Regions from separate parts of the Rhodoglobus vestalii genome, predicted to be linked through region 2. Evidence: riboswitches for the same ligand, from Rfam matches in the RefSeq annotation. Region 2 holds a riboswitch; the other holds the start of a gene.
The links. Region 2 has a riboswitch for glycine ahead of gcvT (glycine cleavage system aminomethyltransferase GcvT). Riboswitches for the same ligand answer to the same signal wherever they lie in the genome.
Positions count from the first base shown of each region.

Region 1: another riboswitch for glycine. It lies ahead of FB472_RS03065 (L-serine ammonia-lyase); the one in region 2 lies ahead of gcvT (glycine cleavage system aminomethyltransferase GcvT).

Region 1 covers NZ_VFRA01000001.1:632,363-639,738, forward strand. Annotated here, with positions in the region: gene aroA (3-phosphoshikimate 1-carboxyvinyltransferase) at 1-240, shown strand, start outside; gene rsgA (ribosome small subunit-dependent GTPase A) at 243-1,310, shown strand; gene FB472_RS03050 (inositol monophosphatase family protein) at 1,313-2,104, shown strand; gene FB472_RS03055 (bifunctional alpha/beta hydrolase/OsmC family protein) at 2,367-3,605, shown strand; gene FB472_RS03060 (siderophore-interacting protein) at 3,688-4,515, shown strand; glycine riboswitch at 4,637-4,732, shown strand; gene FB472_RS03065 (L-serine ammonia-lyase) at 4,937-6,334, shown strand; gene FB472_RS03070 (pyrimidine reductase family protein) at 6,331-7,080, opposite strand; gene folP (dihydropteroate synthase) at 7,087-7,376, opposite strand, start outside.
Region 2 covers NZ_VFRA01000001.1:784,289-791,664, forward strand. Annotated here, with positions in the region: gene gcvP (aminomethyl-transferring glycine dehydrogenase) at 1-1,804, opposite strand, end outside; gene gcvH (glycine cleavage system protein GcvH) at 1,804-2,175, opposite strand; gene gcvT (glycine cleavage system aminomethyltransferase GcvT) at 2,178-3,281, opposite strand; glycine riboswitch at 3,451-3,553, opposite strand; glycine riboswitch at 3,555-3,664, opposite strand; gene FB472_RS03735 (Lrp/AsnC family transcriptional regulator) at 3,718-4,149, opposite strand; gene FB472_RS03740 (ornithine cyclodeaminase) at 4,281-5,312, shown strand; gene ctlX (citrulline utilization hydrolase CtlX) at 5,320-6,312, shown strand; gene FB472_RS03750 (PPOX class F420-dependent oxidoreductase) at 6,397-6,786, opposite strand; gene FB472_RS03755 (Ppx/GppA phosphatase family protein) at 6,794-7,376, opposite strand, start outside.

The sequences.
Region 1 (7,376 bases), 150 kb from region 2:
GCGGTGACAGAACTCGACGACGGGGTACGTATTGAACCGCGAAAACTCCGCGGCGGGGTCTGGCACAGCTACGACGATCACCGGATGTCGACCGCCGGTGCCGTCATTGGCCTCGCTATTGAGGGTATTGAGATCGAAGGCATCGACGCCACCGCCAAGACGCTCCCCCAGTTCCCTGCGCTCTGGGCGACCCTCGTGGGCGAAGCCCCGCCGACATCCGACACTCTGGGGCTGCTGTAACGATGAGCTGGCTTAGCGGCGACGAAGACGACGACGAAGACGACCGCAAATACAGCGAGTACGACGAGAGTTCAGTGCGTACGCGCCCCAACCCCAAAGCGAACAAACCGCGCAGCAAAATTCGCCCCGAGCATGCCGACGCGATTGAGGGGCGCGTCTTCAGTGTCGACCGTGGACGCTACGGAATCTGGGTGGCCGAAGGAACGCCAGAGGAGCGCCAGATCATTGCCGCGCGCGCGCGCGAGCTGGGGCGCAACCAACAGGGAAAAGTGTCCGTCGTTACGGGTGACTGGGTCGACCTAGTCGGTGACACCAGCGGAACCGAGGGAACCCTTGCCCGCATCGTTCGCATCCGCGAGCGCAGAACACTCCTCCGCCGAAGTGCCGACGATACGGATGCCGTAGAGCGCATCATTGTCGCCAACGCCGACCAGATGCTGATTGTCGTTGCCGCTGCGGACCCCGAGCCGCGACCGCGACTTGTCGACCGCTATCTGGTCGCGGCGTACGACGCCGGAATTGATCCCATTCTGTGCATCACTAAAACTGACTTGCAGGATCCGGCTGAGTTTTTGGAGAACTTTGCGGGGCTCGAATTTCGGGTGATCGCCAGCCGCTCAGATGAGGTTCCGCTTGAGCAACTTCGTGCACTCTTGGAGGGTCACACCACCGTCGCCGTCGGCCATTCAGGTGTCGGAAAGTCGACTCTCGTCAACGCGTTAGTTCCGGATGCCAATCGCGCTGTTGGGCATGTCAACGCTGTTACCGGTCGCGGTCGACACACCTCGTCGTCGACGATTTCGTACCGGGTGGGGTCTGGGTGGGTGGTCGATACTCCGGGAGTCCGCTCCTTTGGACTGGGGCACATCGATCCCGGTAAAATCTTGTCGTCGTTCACTGACTTGGCACTTCTTGCCGAAGAATGCCCGCGCGGCTGCACTCATCTTCCGGATGCACCAGACTGCGCGATCGCAGAAGCGATCAATGCCGGTGCGCTGGGCGATGTCGGCCGACTCCGTTTGGATTCTTTTCAGAGGCTGATCACGACGCTGGGTTCCACTAGCGTGTAGGGGTGACCGAATACACTCTCGCCGACGATCTGTCTCTTGCTCTCGCACTTGCCGCAGACGCTGATCTCATCTCACTCGATCGCTTCACCGCTCTCGACCTCGAAGTCACCACCAAGCCGGACCGCACTCCGGTAACGGATGCCGACAAGGCTGTTGAGCGCGGCATCCGTGCGGGAATTGCGGCTGCGCGTCCCGGTGATTCCATTCTGGGCGAGGAGTTTGGCGAGGCAGGAAATTCGCGGCGCCAGTGGATCATCGATCCCATCGACGGGACCTCAAACTTTCTGCGTGGCGTTCCCATCTGGGGCACTCTCATTGCTTTGGCAATTGATGGTGTGCCACAGGTCGGCGTTGTCAGTTCGCCCGCCCTCGGCAAGCGTTGGTGGGCGGCCACCGGCCACGGTGCATTCGCTCAGGCTCACGGTGCAGAGCCGCACCCTATCAGCGTAAGTAAGGTCAGTAGCCTTGAGTCTGCATCCATAAGCTACAACAGTCTGTCAGGGTGGGATCAAGCAGGCCGTCTTGATGCGGCGGTGGCTCTCACCCGCGCGACGTGGCGTTCGCGCGCGATCGGTGACATGTGGGCGTATATGTTGTTGGCTGAGGGAGCATTGGATGTCGTTGGCGAATTCGATCTGCAGCCTTACGATCTGGCGGCGTTGATCCCGATTGTGTGTGAGGCCGGAGGAAGCTTCACGTCAGTTGAGGGCGAGGTAGGGCCCTGGCACGGAAGCGCGTTGGCCACCAACGGAGTACTTCATGACGAAGTGTTGAATTTTTTGAATTCTCACTAAAATTTCCTCCCGACATTTCTGCGAATACGCTGAGAACAGCAGGCTGGGCGGTAAAAATTGTCGCTAGATTTCACGAAAGTTATCGACTGTGCTGAGCCGCATGAGGGCGAGATTTTGTACATCGCTTTCGATCCCTCCGGAGAACAAATCACGGGTTCACTCGCTGGGGCAGCCAAGTAGCGATCACCTGTGTCGCACCCGCTAGCCTGATAGATCGTTAGGGAATGGTGCATAGACTTCGAACATAGAGCAGGAGTAACTAGTGAAGATTGAGTTTTCGGGGTCAGGTAATCACATGTTGGCGGCGAACCTCGAGTTGCCCGCCGGTACACCTGCGGCTTTCGCGCTATTCGCTCACTGCTTCACGTGTTCGAAGGATTCGTTCGCGGCATCCCGCATCTCAAAAGCGCTCGTTAACTACAGGATTGCGGTGCTGAGGTTCGATTTCACCGGCCTCGGGGGCTCCGATGGCGACTTCTCGAACACTAACTTCAGTTCGAATGTCGAGGATGTTGTCGCGGCCACTGAGTACCTGCGCGACAACCACCGCGCTCCCACTCTGCTCATCGGGCACTCGCTCGGTGGGGCTGCCATTCTTGCCGCAGCCCACCAGGTTCCCTCCGCACGTGCTCTCGTGACAATCGGCAGCCCAAGCGATCCGTCGCACGTCGCCAACCTATTTGGTGGGACCACCGCTACGATCGTGCGCGAGGGCGAAGCACAGGTTCATCTTGGTGGGCGCGATTTCACAATCCGCAAACAGTTGCTCGACGATATTGCCGCGCAATCCCAGTCGGGGCGACTTCGAGATTTGGATGCCGCACTTCTTGTCGTGCATTCACCCAGTGACCAGATTGTCGGCATCGATAACGCGCGCGAGATTTTCGACGCTGCCACACACCCAAAGTCCTTCATCGCCCTCGACGGTGCAGACCATATGCTCAGCAATCGAGGCGACGCCGAGTTTGCCGCCAGCGTTATTGCGGCTTGGGGCGCACGCTATGCTTTCGGCCCGTCGGCGCCACGCTCGACAGCCACCGCGAGTGCGGCATCCGTCACGAGCGATGGAAAATCTGTTGTCGTCGCTGAGAGCGGCCCGGCACGCTACGAGCAACGGGTCTTCGCTTCGGGCCATGAGTTCGCCGCAGACGAGCCGGCACCCCTCAGCGAGAATCATGGGCCGGCGCCCTACGATTTTGTTCTCGCGGGGCTCGGTAGTTGTACCTCAATCACGGTACGCATGTATGCCAATCGCAAGAAGATTCCCCTCGATGGGCTCAGCGTGCGGTTGACTCGAGAGCGGATTGATGCTGCCGAGTGCGATCACTGTTCTTCTTCGGAGGGCATGGTTGAGCACATCACGCGTGAACTCGCTCTCGACGGCGACCTCTCCGATCAACAGCGCGAGTCGCTGCTCGCCATCGCCAACAGGTGTCCCGTGCACCTCACGCTAGAGGGTGAAATCTCAATTTCGACGAGAGTCACAATGGCGGGCGGGTAGCCCAAGCGGCCTCCGAGCGTTAGGCTTATTAGGTAAGCCTAACTTCTTGAGCGAAATGAGCCGGCGGGATCGCCAACCAACCATGACTATTGAACGCGAAACCGTCAAACATCCCCCCGCTGTGCGCCACGTCACAGTGAGCGCGATCACTCGCCCCACCGCTTCCATCACGCGGATCACTCTGAGCGGTGATGAGCTTGCTGGATTCGTGAGCAGCGGTCCAGCAGATCACATCAAGGTCTTCCTCCCTGACCCCGAAACAGGCAATCTATCAGCGCCCGTTGTGACGGAAGATGGGGTGAAAAAATCTAAAACGGGCGTGACAATTTCGCGCTATTACACTCCATTGGGCTTCCGTAGTCACACCGACCATCACGAACTCGACATCGATTTTGTCGTTCATGGCGATGACGGTCCAGCGTCCGCGTGGGCTGCTCGAGCCGCTGTTGGCGATGCGCTCGCGATCGCGGGACCGCGTGGTTCACGCCTCCTTCCCCAGGGGGCGACCCACGTCATCCTTATCGCCGATGAGACCGCTTTACCTGCGTGCTCTCGCTGGATCGACATGCTCCCCACTTCGGTACACATCTCAGCGCTATTCGATGTTGCCGACGAAAGCGTCAAGGACTATTTCAGCGTGGAACAGCACGCTCGGATCACTGCTGAATGGCTGTACCGCCGCGATGGTCTCGGGCAGTTGGACAGCGCGCTGCGCTCTCTTGGTTCGATCGAAGAATCGACCTTTGTTTTCCTCGCTGGTGAAGCGGGCACCCTTGTGTCACTACGCCGCTACCTGCGTCGCGAGCTGGGGCTGCCCAAGCAGCAGGTTTCCATCGACGGGTATTGGCGCCGTGGCGTTGTCGACGCTGACCACCATGCCCCGATCGACCCCAACGACCCCGAGGACTAGCGTGCGAAGCTCTGCGGTTCAGCGCAGTCGGTCGAGAAACTAGCGTCTTCCCAGCACCCGAAAATTAGAGGCTGGTGCCTGCTGGCCGAAGTGTATGCTGAAAGAACAAATGAATAGCCGTCATACCGCTGCGGGAGAGTCCTTCCGATCGATGGTTGGCGCCGTAGGAGCAAACCCTCTCCGGGAATCTCTCAGGCACCAGTACCGCAGCGGATAGGCAACTCTGAAAAGCAGTCGGCCCTGCCCGACTCGCCGGCGGGGCAACGCAACGCCACAAGCGTGCGGAAACTCTCAGGCCCAATACAGAGCGGAGAGGACTCAACGACACCCGCACGATGATGTGTGGTGAAGAAATGGAGTCACCGTGCCAATTCGCAATCTGACGCCCAGAACTGAAGTACCAACCCCTTCCCTCGAAGAGGTGCCGCTGAGCAGCTTCGATCTCTTCACCGTCGGAATCGGTCCCTCCAGTTCCCACACGGTCGGCCCCATGCGCGCTGCCGCATCATTCGCAGCCGATCTCGCCGGACACGGGATGCTCAACTCCGTCGCCACTCTCGGCGTGCGGCTCTACGGCTCTCTCGCTGCCACGGGTGCCGGTCACGGCACCATGAGCGCAGTGCTCATTGGGTTGGAGGGCAAGCTTCCCGACCAGGTTCTTCCCGCGGAAATGGAGACGACCCTCGAGCGTATTGAGAATTCAGGAGTGCTGCAGCTTGCCGGCAGCCGTGAAGTTCCCTTCACCGAGGGTGCGATTGCGCTGCATCCGCTCACGGTGCTTGACGGGCATCCGAACGGCATGCGTTTCGCGGCATACGACGCGGAAGGTGGCGCCGTACTTGAGGCGACGTACTTCTCAATCGGAGGCGGATTCATCTACCGCGAGGGTGACAACCGTGACGGCAGCTCGCCCACCGACGCCGCCACAGTCGCCGATCCCCTACCGTTCCGCACTGCCGCGCAGTTGCTTGCCCACTGCCGAGCGGAGGGCCTCAGTTTCAGCGGCGTGATGCTTCGCAACGAACTCGCTCGCCGCACGCAGGCTGAGGTCACCGCCGGCCTTCTGCACATCCGCGACGTCATGGACGAGTGCAAGAACAACAGTTTGGAACGCTCCGGCAACCTTCCCGGTACCCTCAACGTGCGCCGACGCGCTCCAGCTTGGCATGCCCGCCTTCGCCAGGAGGACCCCGATCGCGATCCCGCGTTTTGGCAGGAGTGGGTCAACCTCGTTGCCCTCGCTGTGAATGAAGAGAATGCCTCGGGTGGGCGAGTAGTGACCGCCCCCACCAACGGCGCCGCCGGCATTATTCCCGCCGTACTCTTCTACGCCACGCACTATGCCCCGGGCATGCACGATGCTGACCAGGCTACGAAGGATGCCGCTACCGTGCGCTTCTTGCTGGCCAGCGCTGCCGTCGGAGTGCTCTACAAGCGCATGGCGTCTATCTCTGGGGCGGAAGTCGGATGCCAGGGTGAGGTCGGGTCTGCGTCTTCGATGGCGGCGGCCGGGTTGGCCGAGATCTTGGGCGGAACCCCCGAGCAGGTTGAGAATGCCGCGGAGATCGCCATGGAACATAACCTTGGACTGACGTGCGATCCCATCGGCGGTCTCGTTCAGATCCCCTGCATCGAGCGGAACGCAATCGCGGCAGCTAAGGCAATCAATGCCGCCAAGATGGCGCTCTGGGGTGACGGTACTCACCGGGTATCTCTTGACGAGGTCATCATCACGATGGCTGAGACGGGCAAAGACATGAGTTCGCGCTACAAAGAAACGTCGATGGGTGGCCTCGCTGTCAACGTCGTGGAGTGCTAGCCCGCCGCTCGCACATAGCGCAGCAGTAGTGTTCCGTCATCGGCGCTGAGGGCGTGTGCGAGAGTCATCGCTTGGGGGCTCGCTTCCTCGGCGTCGACGATCCGCCGCGCTGAACCACCTTCCAGCCGCGGGCTCACGGTGAGACAGAGTTCATCCACGATTCCCTCGCGGATCATGGTCGCAAACAACTTCGGTCCGCCTTCGCTGTGCTGTTGCGGGTAGCCGCGCTCAGCCAGCTCTCTCTTTAGTACAACCGTGTCGACCTCGTTCTCGCCAGCAATGATCACCTCCGCGACTTCGCTCAGCCGCTCCCGGTCACCTTCGGGAGAACTCTGTGTGGTGATGACTAGCGGCCGCGCCGCGTAGGCCGCTAGCTCCTGCGGGTCAAGCGTCAGCGATCCGCTGACGAGCGCGAACGGTGGCTGGGGCGAGAGCCCATTGCGCGTGCGCCACTCGACGGCGGCATCATCGAGGGCGAGGTTACGGTACCCCTCCTGACGCACGGTTCCTGCACCCACCACGATCACGTCTGCGAGCCTGCGCAGCAGAGCGAAGACGCGGCCATCGGATTCAGTTCCCAGACCGCCCGAAACGCCCTCATGGGTGGAGGCCCCATCAATGCTGGAGACAAAGTTTGCTCGTAGCCAGGGCAGATCACGATTCCGAACCGCATAGTGAGCAAGGAGCTCTTCGTCGGTCAGCGATTGGGTTGACTGCAGGAAATGGATGTCGGATGCCGATGCCACCGGAACCTACCTTTCGTTCTCGTCAGACATGTTGTGCTTCAAGAATGCCGGCTCTCGCAACCCGAGAATCGCCTCTGCCATCCGTATCGCGGCCACGCTCTGGGCGACCTCGTGAACCCTGACGACGCGAGCTCCAAGGAGCACACACGCCACAGCTGACGCGAGCGATCCCTCGAGACGCTCCCGCTTGGCACGATCGAGTACCTCCCCGATGAAGTCCTTGTTGGACAGAGCGACGAGGGTGGGAAATCCCAGCTCGGTAATAACATCGAGCCTGCGAACAAGTTCAAGGCTGT
Region 2 (7,376 bases):
ACGGGATGAGGCAGATGGTGCGCTCGTGATCTCCGCGAGAGCGGTGGTAGCCACGAATCGCGAGGAGCCCCGCAAGCTCACCCTGGCTTCCGGCGTTGGGCTGCAGCGACGTGGTGTCGTAGCCCGTGACCTCAGCCAGCCATGATTCGAGGTGCGAAATCATGACAAGGTAACCGGCGACATCCTCTGCCGGGGCGAAGGGGTGGATGTTGCCAAATTCTGGCCACGTCACCGCTTCCATCTCGGTCGCCGCGTTCAGTTTCATCGTGCAGGAGCCCAGCGGGATCATGCCGCGGTCGAGCGCGTAATCCTTGTCGGCGAGGTACTTGAGGTAGCGCATCATGCTCGTCTCCGAGCGGTGCGTGTTGAACACGGGGTGCGTGAGGTATTCGCTCGTGCGCTCGAGGTCGGCCGGAATACTGTCGTCGTCGGGCAAGTACGCGAAGCCGGCATCCAGTCCAAAGGCTTTCGCCAGGTCGTGCTTCTGCGCGGCGAAGATACCCTCGGAGGGCTGCGTCGAGACTTCGTCAAAGCTCAAACGCACGGTGTCAGCATCCACCACATAGAGCAGGATATCGCTCTCTAGCGCCTTGGCCGCAATCGCGTGTGCCTGGCCAGTCTTCGTGACCGACAGGGTGTCGAAGAAGGTCTCATTCTCGATGGTGTAGCCGGCAGCACGCAAGCGGGAAGCGAACTCGGCGGTGTCGTAGTGGATACGCTGGGCGATCCGCTTCAGGCCCTGCGGACCGTGGTAGACGGCATACATTCCGGCCATGACCGCGAGCAGCACCTGGGCGGTACAGATATTGGAGGTCGCCTTCTCGCGGCGAATGTGCTGCTCACGAGCCTGCAAGGAAAGACGGTAGGCGGGGTCGCCGGCGGCATCCTGAGACACCCCAACGAGGCGGCCGGGCAGTTGTCGTTCGAGGCCTTTGCGCACCGACATGTAGCCGGCGTGTGGCCCGCCGAAGCCCATCGGCACTCCGAAGCGCTGCGTGGTTCCGACAGCAACGTCTGCGCCGAGCTCGCCGGGTGACGTCAGAATGGTGAGCGAGAGAAGGTCGGCCGCCACAATCGCGAGACCGCCGTGCGCCTTGACGGCAGCGATGATCTCGCTGGAATCCCAGACGCGACCCGACGCACCCGGGTACTGGATGAGCGCACCGAAGCACGCGGGCAGCTCAGGGCTCGCACCGATTGTCGCCAGGTCAAGCTCAACAAGCTCGATCCCTACAGCCTCCGCACGGTTCACGAGCAGAGCCTTGGTTTGGGGAAGGGTGTCGGCATCCACAATGAAAACGTTCGACTCGACCCGGGAGGCCCGACGCGCCAGCAGCATTCCCTCGACCGACGACGTGCCCTCATCGAGCATTGATGCGTTGGTGGTGGTCATACCAGCAAGGTCGGCAACCATTGTCTGGAAGTTGATCAGAGCCTCGAGGCGGCCCTGCGAAATCTCTGGCTGGTACGGCGTGTAGGCGGTGTACCAGCTCGGGTTCTCAAGCACATTGCGCTTGATGACGGCCGGCGTGATGGTGTCGTAATAGCCAAGACCGATCATGCTGCGACGAACCTTGTTCGCGCCGGCGAGGGCGCGCAGTTCGGCGAGCGCCTCACGCTCCGAGGCGGGAGCGGGGATCGTGGAATTCTCGACCGGAGTCTGGTGAATGGCCGGCGGAACCGCGGCATCCACGAGCGACTCGAGGCTGTCGTAGCCGACGGCGGCCAGCATGCTCGCTTGGGCGGCAGCATCTGTGCCGATATGACGATCGGCGAAGGTGTCGCTGATGATGGGGTTTGTCATTACTCGCCTGTCAGTGTGGTGTATTCGTCGAGGCTGAGCATCGACGGGAGATCGGAAAACTCGATTTTTACGAGCCAACCCTCACCAAAGGGATCGCTGTTGACGAGTTCGGGGCTGCCAGCGACAGCATCATTGGCCTCAACGACCGTGCCAGCGACGGGGGCGAAGAGCTCGCCCACCGATTTGGTGGACTCGATCTCACCAACAAGTTTTCCGGCAGTGACCGTGTCGCCCACTCTGGGCAGCTCAACGAAAACGATGTCGCCGAGTTTTTCTGCCGCATAATCGGTGATTCCGATAGTCGCAATGTTTCCCTCAACAAGCACCCACTCGTGCTCGGCGGTGTACTGCAGTTCGCTCTTCTCAGCCATGATCAGGCCTCTCTCTTGTAGAAGGGTAGGGAAATGACGGATGCAGCAATGCGACTGCCCCGCACATCAAGGTGGAGTTCGGTGCCGACGTCACTGACATCAGCGTCGACGTACGCCATAGCAATCGGGTGACCCAGCGTGGGAGACAGCGCGCCAGAAGTGATCACTCCCACCTCGGTGTCACCGTGATAGATGGCGTAGTCCGCGCGACCGGCGCGGCGACCCTCGGCGGCGAGTCCGACGAGAACGCGAGCACCAGCATCCGGACCCGCCTCTATTGCGGCACGACCGACAAAGTCACCCTCCTTGCTGAGAGCAACAACGCGACCCAGACCGGCTTGCACCGGGAACGTTGTGAGGCCCAGCTCGTGACCGTACAGCGGCATGCCCGCCTCGAGTCGCAGAGTGTCTCGACAGGCGAGACCGGCAGGCACGAGACCGAGGGGTTCGCCGGCAACGGTGAGCGCCGCCCAAAGGTCGGCGGCGGCATCCACCTGAATGTAGAGTTCGAAACCATCTTCGCCGGTGTAGCCGGTGCGCGCGATGATGAGGTCGTGCCCGATGAAAGTGGCGGCGGTTTCACGGTAGTACTTGAGTTCATCAAGCGGGGTGGCGAAGTCACCGAGCCCCGCGGTTGCTTCGAGAATGGCGCGCGATACCGGCCCCTGCACCGCGATGAGCGCGTAGTCGTCACTCTCGTCGGTGACCGTGACATCAAAGCCTTTAGCGCGTTCGCTGAGCGCTGTCGCCGCCGCGAATCGGTTGCCAGCGTTCGCGACCACTAAGAAGTGATCGTCGGCGAGGCGGTAGGCGACGAGATCGTCGATGATTCCGCCTGTCTCATTCAGGATCAGGCTGTACTTGGCTTGCGCGAGAGCCATCGCCGAAAGCTTGCCGGCAAGTGCGAAGTCGAGGTAGGCGCCGGCATCCGCTCCACGCACATGGATTTCGGCCATGTGCGAGATGTCGAAGATTCCCGCGGCCGTGCGAACCGCATGGTGCTCGGCGAGGTCGGAGCTGTAGCGCACCGGCATCATCCAGCCGGCAAAATCGGTGAACGCGGCCCCAAGCTGTTCATGAATGCCGTGAAGTGGCGAATACCTCATCGCGGAGGGCGGGGTCGCGGTCACTGCGGCGGTGGATATTGCTGCGGCGGTGGATATTGCTGCGGCGGTGGATGTTGCTGCGGCTGTCGCTGCGGCGTCAGCGGGGGAAGCTGCAGGCGTTGTTGCATCGATCACGGAGTTCTCCTGGCACATGGCTGGTGAATAGAACTCCCCCTCTGTGATGAGCCTGAGAGCTTCACGCACTTTTAAGCTAGTGCGCTTTCACCGTCGGCGGAACCTCCTGATGTTTCGAGATTCTCTTTCCAGAGTGGCCAGTGCGATGCGGTACATGAACCTGAGAGATTGGCGGGGAGGCTTGCTCCTTCGGTGCCGTGCTCGGAGTCATGATGACACCGGATGCTCGGCTCTCCCGCATCGTGTTGCGGCCCGATGTTCAGTTATTAGCTCAGCATAGCAATGAGCGGGGTGTATCGGCCTACAGCATGGCCGAACTGAGCAGCAGGCTGGTCTCACTATTAACTACGCCGTCGACGTTGCGCATGCGGGCGAGGACTCGATCAAAGTTGCTGAGACTGTCAGTGCGGATGTCGGCCACGAGATCCCAGGCGCCGTTGGTGGTGTGAAGTGCGTGGATCTCTGGCAAGCCTCGCAGCTTGCGAATCACGGCATCCGTTGACCTCCCCTCCACCTCGATAAAGGAGATGGCCCGAATGATCGAGGGGTCACGATCTTCGCGAACGCGCACCGAAAAACCGAGCACCGTTCCGCCGCTGACGAGGCGGTCGATGCGACTGGTGACAGTGGCTCGGGTGACGTCGAGGCGGCGCGCTAGGCTCGCTACAGACTCGCGGCCATCGGCCCGGAGTGCGGCGAGAAGGCGGCGGTCCAGATCATCCAATTGAGCCATGCACAAAGTGTACAGCGGTGCTCTCAATTATGCACAGTCGCTGGCTAAAAATCGCGTCTATTGGGTGTTGTGAGTGCATAGTGCACATTCGTAGCGTGGGGAGTAGTAATACTGCAACGAGAGGAGTGACCATGGTCAACTACGTGGACGTCAACAACATGCGACGCTGGATTTCTGACACCGGAATTGAGCCCATCATTATGGGCATCGTGGGCTACCTTGAGCAGGATTATGCCAAGTGGCCCCAGTTCGACAAGACCCCTCGGGTTGCGGCTCACTCCGCTGAGGGAGTAATTGAACTCATGCCCACGAGCGATGGCGAAACGTATGCCTTTAAGTACGTCAACGGCCACCCCTCTAACCCCGGCAACGGTTTTCAGACCGTCACCGCTCTCGGCATGCTCGCACGCGTCGACAACGGTTACCCCACCTTCCTGTCGGAGATGACACTGCTGACGGCACTCCGCACCGCCGCGACCTCGGTGCTTGCTGCCCGTGCACTCGCCCGCCCAGACTCGAAGGTGCTCGCCCTCATCGGCACCGGAACCCAGTCGGAGTTTCAGGCTCTCGGATTCCGTGCTGGCCTCGGTATTACGCGGCTGCGGGCGTGGGACACCGATCCTGCCGCTCTCGACAAGTTCATCCGTAACGTTGAGCCGCTCGGTTTCGAGGTTGTGCGCGCGACCTCGGCCGCGGATGCCGTTGCTGGCGCCGACATCGTCACCACCTGTACCGCAGACAAGGCAAACGCGAAGATTCTGACCACCGGCATGATCGAACCCGGAATGCACCTCAACGCGATCGGTGGAGACTGCCCCGGCAAAACGGAGCTCGAAGCCGACATCGTTCGCAACTCGACCGTGTTCGTTGAGTTTCCCGAGCAGACCCGTATCGAGGGTGAGATTCAGCAGCTTGAGGCCGACTCCCCCATCACCGAACTCTGGGAGGTGCTCGCCGGGCGCGCCGCAGGCCGCACGTCGGTCGACGAAGTCACCCTCTTCGACTCGGTGGGTTTTGCGATCGAAGACTTCTCGGCATTGCGCTACGTATTTGACGCGGTTCGTGGCACCGACTATGCCACCGACCTTGATCTGATTGCCGACCCAGCCGACCCCAAGGACCTGTTCTCGCTCGTGTCGCGCGCACCCGCGCTGCTCGCGTAGGTCGCCGGTGAGCGTTCAGGCCCCCTCGGCCGCCGTACTGATCCGACCCCATCTGTTCACGCCGAATGGTCAGACCGCCAGTGACAACGCCTTCCAGTCGACCGATCCCACCCGCACCCCGGATGAGATTGCTCGCGCCGCGTACGACGAGTCGACGATGGTGGCAGAAACGTTGCGCGACGCTGGCGTCAGCATCCACGTGTTTGATGACACCGAGAGCACTCGCCCTGACAGCGTGTTCCCGAACAACTGGTTTTCGACGCACAGCGGCGGGCGCGTTGCCGTGTATCCGATGTATGCACCAAACCGGCGCACGGAGCGTCGCACCGATGTAATCGAGATGCTGAAGCACGATTTTCGGGTGCAGGATGTTGTCGACTATTCGGGGCTTGAGCACGACGGCATCTACCTTGAGGGCACCGGGGCAATGGTCATCGACCACACCAACCGTGTGGCGTATGCGGCGGAATCTCACCGCGCCAACCCGCTCGCTCTCGAACGCTTTTGCGCGTCATTTGGCTACGAGCCGATGATGTTTGAGGCGCGCGACAGCCATGGCGTGCCGATCTATCACACCAATGTGATGATGTGCATCGCAACCGACTTTGCGATGATCGGGCTCGACCTGATTGCCTCCGGTGATCGTCGCATGGAGATTGCTGAGCGCTTGACCGCGCCTGGCCGCACCCTGATCGATCTCACCGCCGACCAGATCGCCAATTTTGCGGGCAACGCTTTGGAACTGAAGGGTTCGAACGGTCGCGTTTTGGCGCTGTCGAGTCGTGCGCTCAAGAGTTTGACGGCCGCGCAGCGTTCGGTCATTGAGCAGAGCTGCCAGATTGTGCCGCTCGATATTCCGACGATCGAGCTGGCCGGGGGGTCGGTGCGCTGCATGGTCGCGGGAATCCACCTCGATCGCCGTTCGCGGATGGCAGCGGATGTTGCTGCCGGCGTTCCCGCCGCCGGTACTGCAGAGTCGGCGCCGACGGCTGGCGCGTAGCGCGGTCTGCTGCGCGCGGTAAGGCGGCGGGTCGATAGCGCGGCAGCGCGATAGTTCGGCCGTTCGATAGCGCGGCAGGCCAGCTTAGGCGCGCAGCTCTACGGCCACGGACTGCGCTGCTGATCCGCGCACTTTTTGCGCGAGGCGAATGGCCAGGTACTTGGCACCGTACTTTTTCTTGAGTGCGGCATCCATTGCTGTGAGGGTTTCGTCATCGGTGCGCACAGCGGCGGTGGCGGTGACCGGCACAGCGCCGTCAGCGAAGTTACCCCGCATGTCGCACGCGATCAGCTCGACACGGTCGGTGCGACGGATGCGCTTAACCTTGCCGGAGGTGGGGGCGGTGGTGACGAGCAGGCGGTCACCGTCGGCGACAACCCACACCGGGGTCGGTACGGACTCACCAGATTTGCGGAAGGTGATCAGCGAAACGTAGGGCTCGGAGGAGAGTGCGGAAAGTTCGTGGGGCATCATGGTTCCATTATCTGCTGGGCAGCTTGGTATGCGCGCCGAAGTCATCCGGTGCAAGTGACAGGGCGACTCCATCGAGGATGTCGTGCTCACTGGTCGTGACCCACTTGAGCGGTCTGCCGGTGGCGGCCGTGGCATCCGCGACCCGCTGCAGGATGGTCGACCAGATGACAGCACCGGCGGTGATGACGTCGACCCGACCCGGGTGCATGTACGGCAGAGCTGCCCGTTCGGCGCGGGGCATTCGGCTGAGGGCGTCGCAGGAGCGAAGCACGTCGGCCAGCGGTAGGCGGCTACCGCTGATGACCTCCGGGTCGTAGGAGTTGAGGCCGAGCGCGTGGGCCGTGACCGTGGTTACGGTGCCGGCCACTCCGATCACCTCTGTGGCCAGCGAGAGGTTGACGGTGGCTGTGGCTACGTCGAGGACTTCGGTAACGTCACGGCGGATGTCGGCGAGCTCCGTCTCAAGGGGCGGGTCACTGTGGATGTTTCGCTCAGCTAGGCGCACGCATCCGACATTCATCGAGTAGGCGGAGTCTGGGGTGCTGTTGCCGAGTACCAACTCGGTGGATCCCCCGCCGAGGTCGATCACG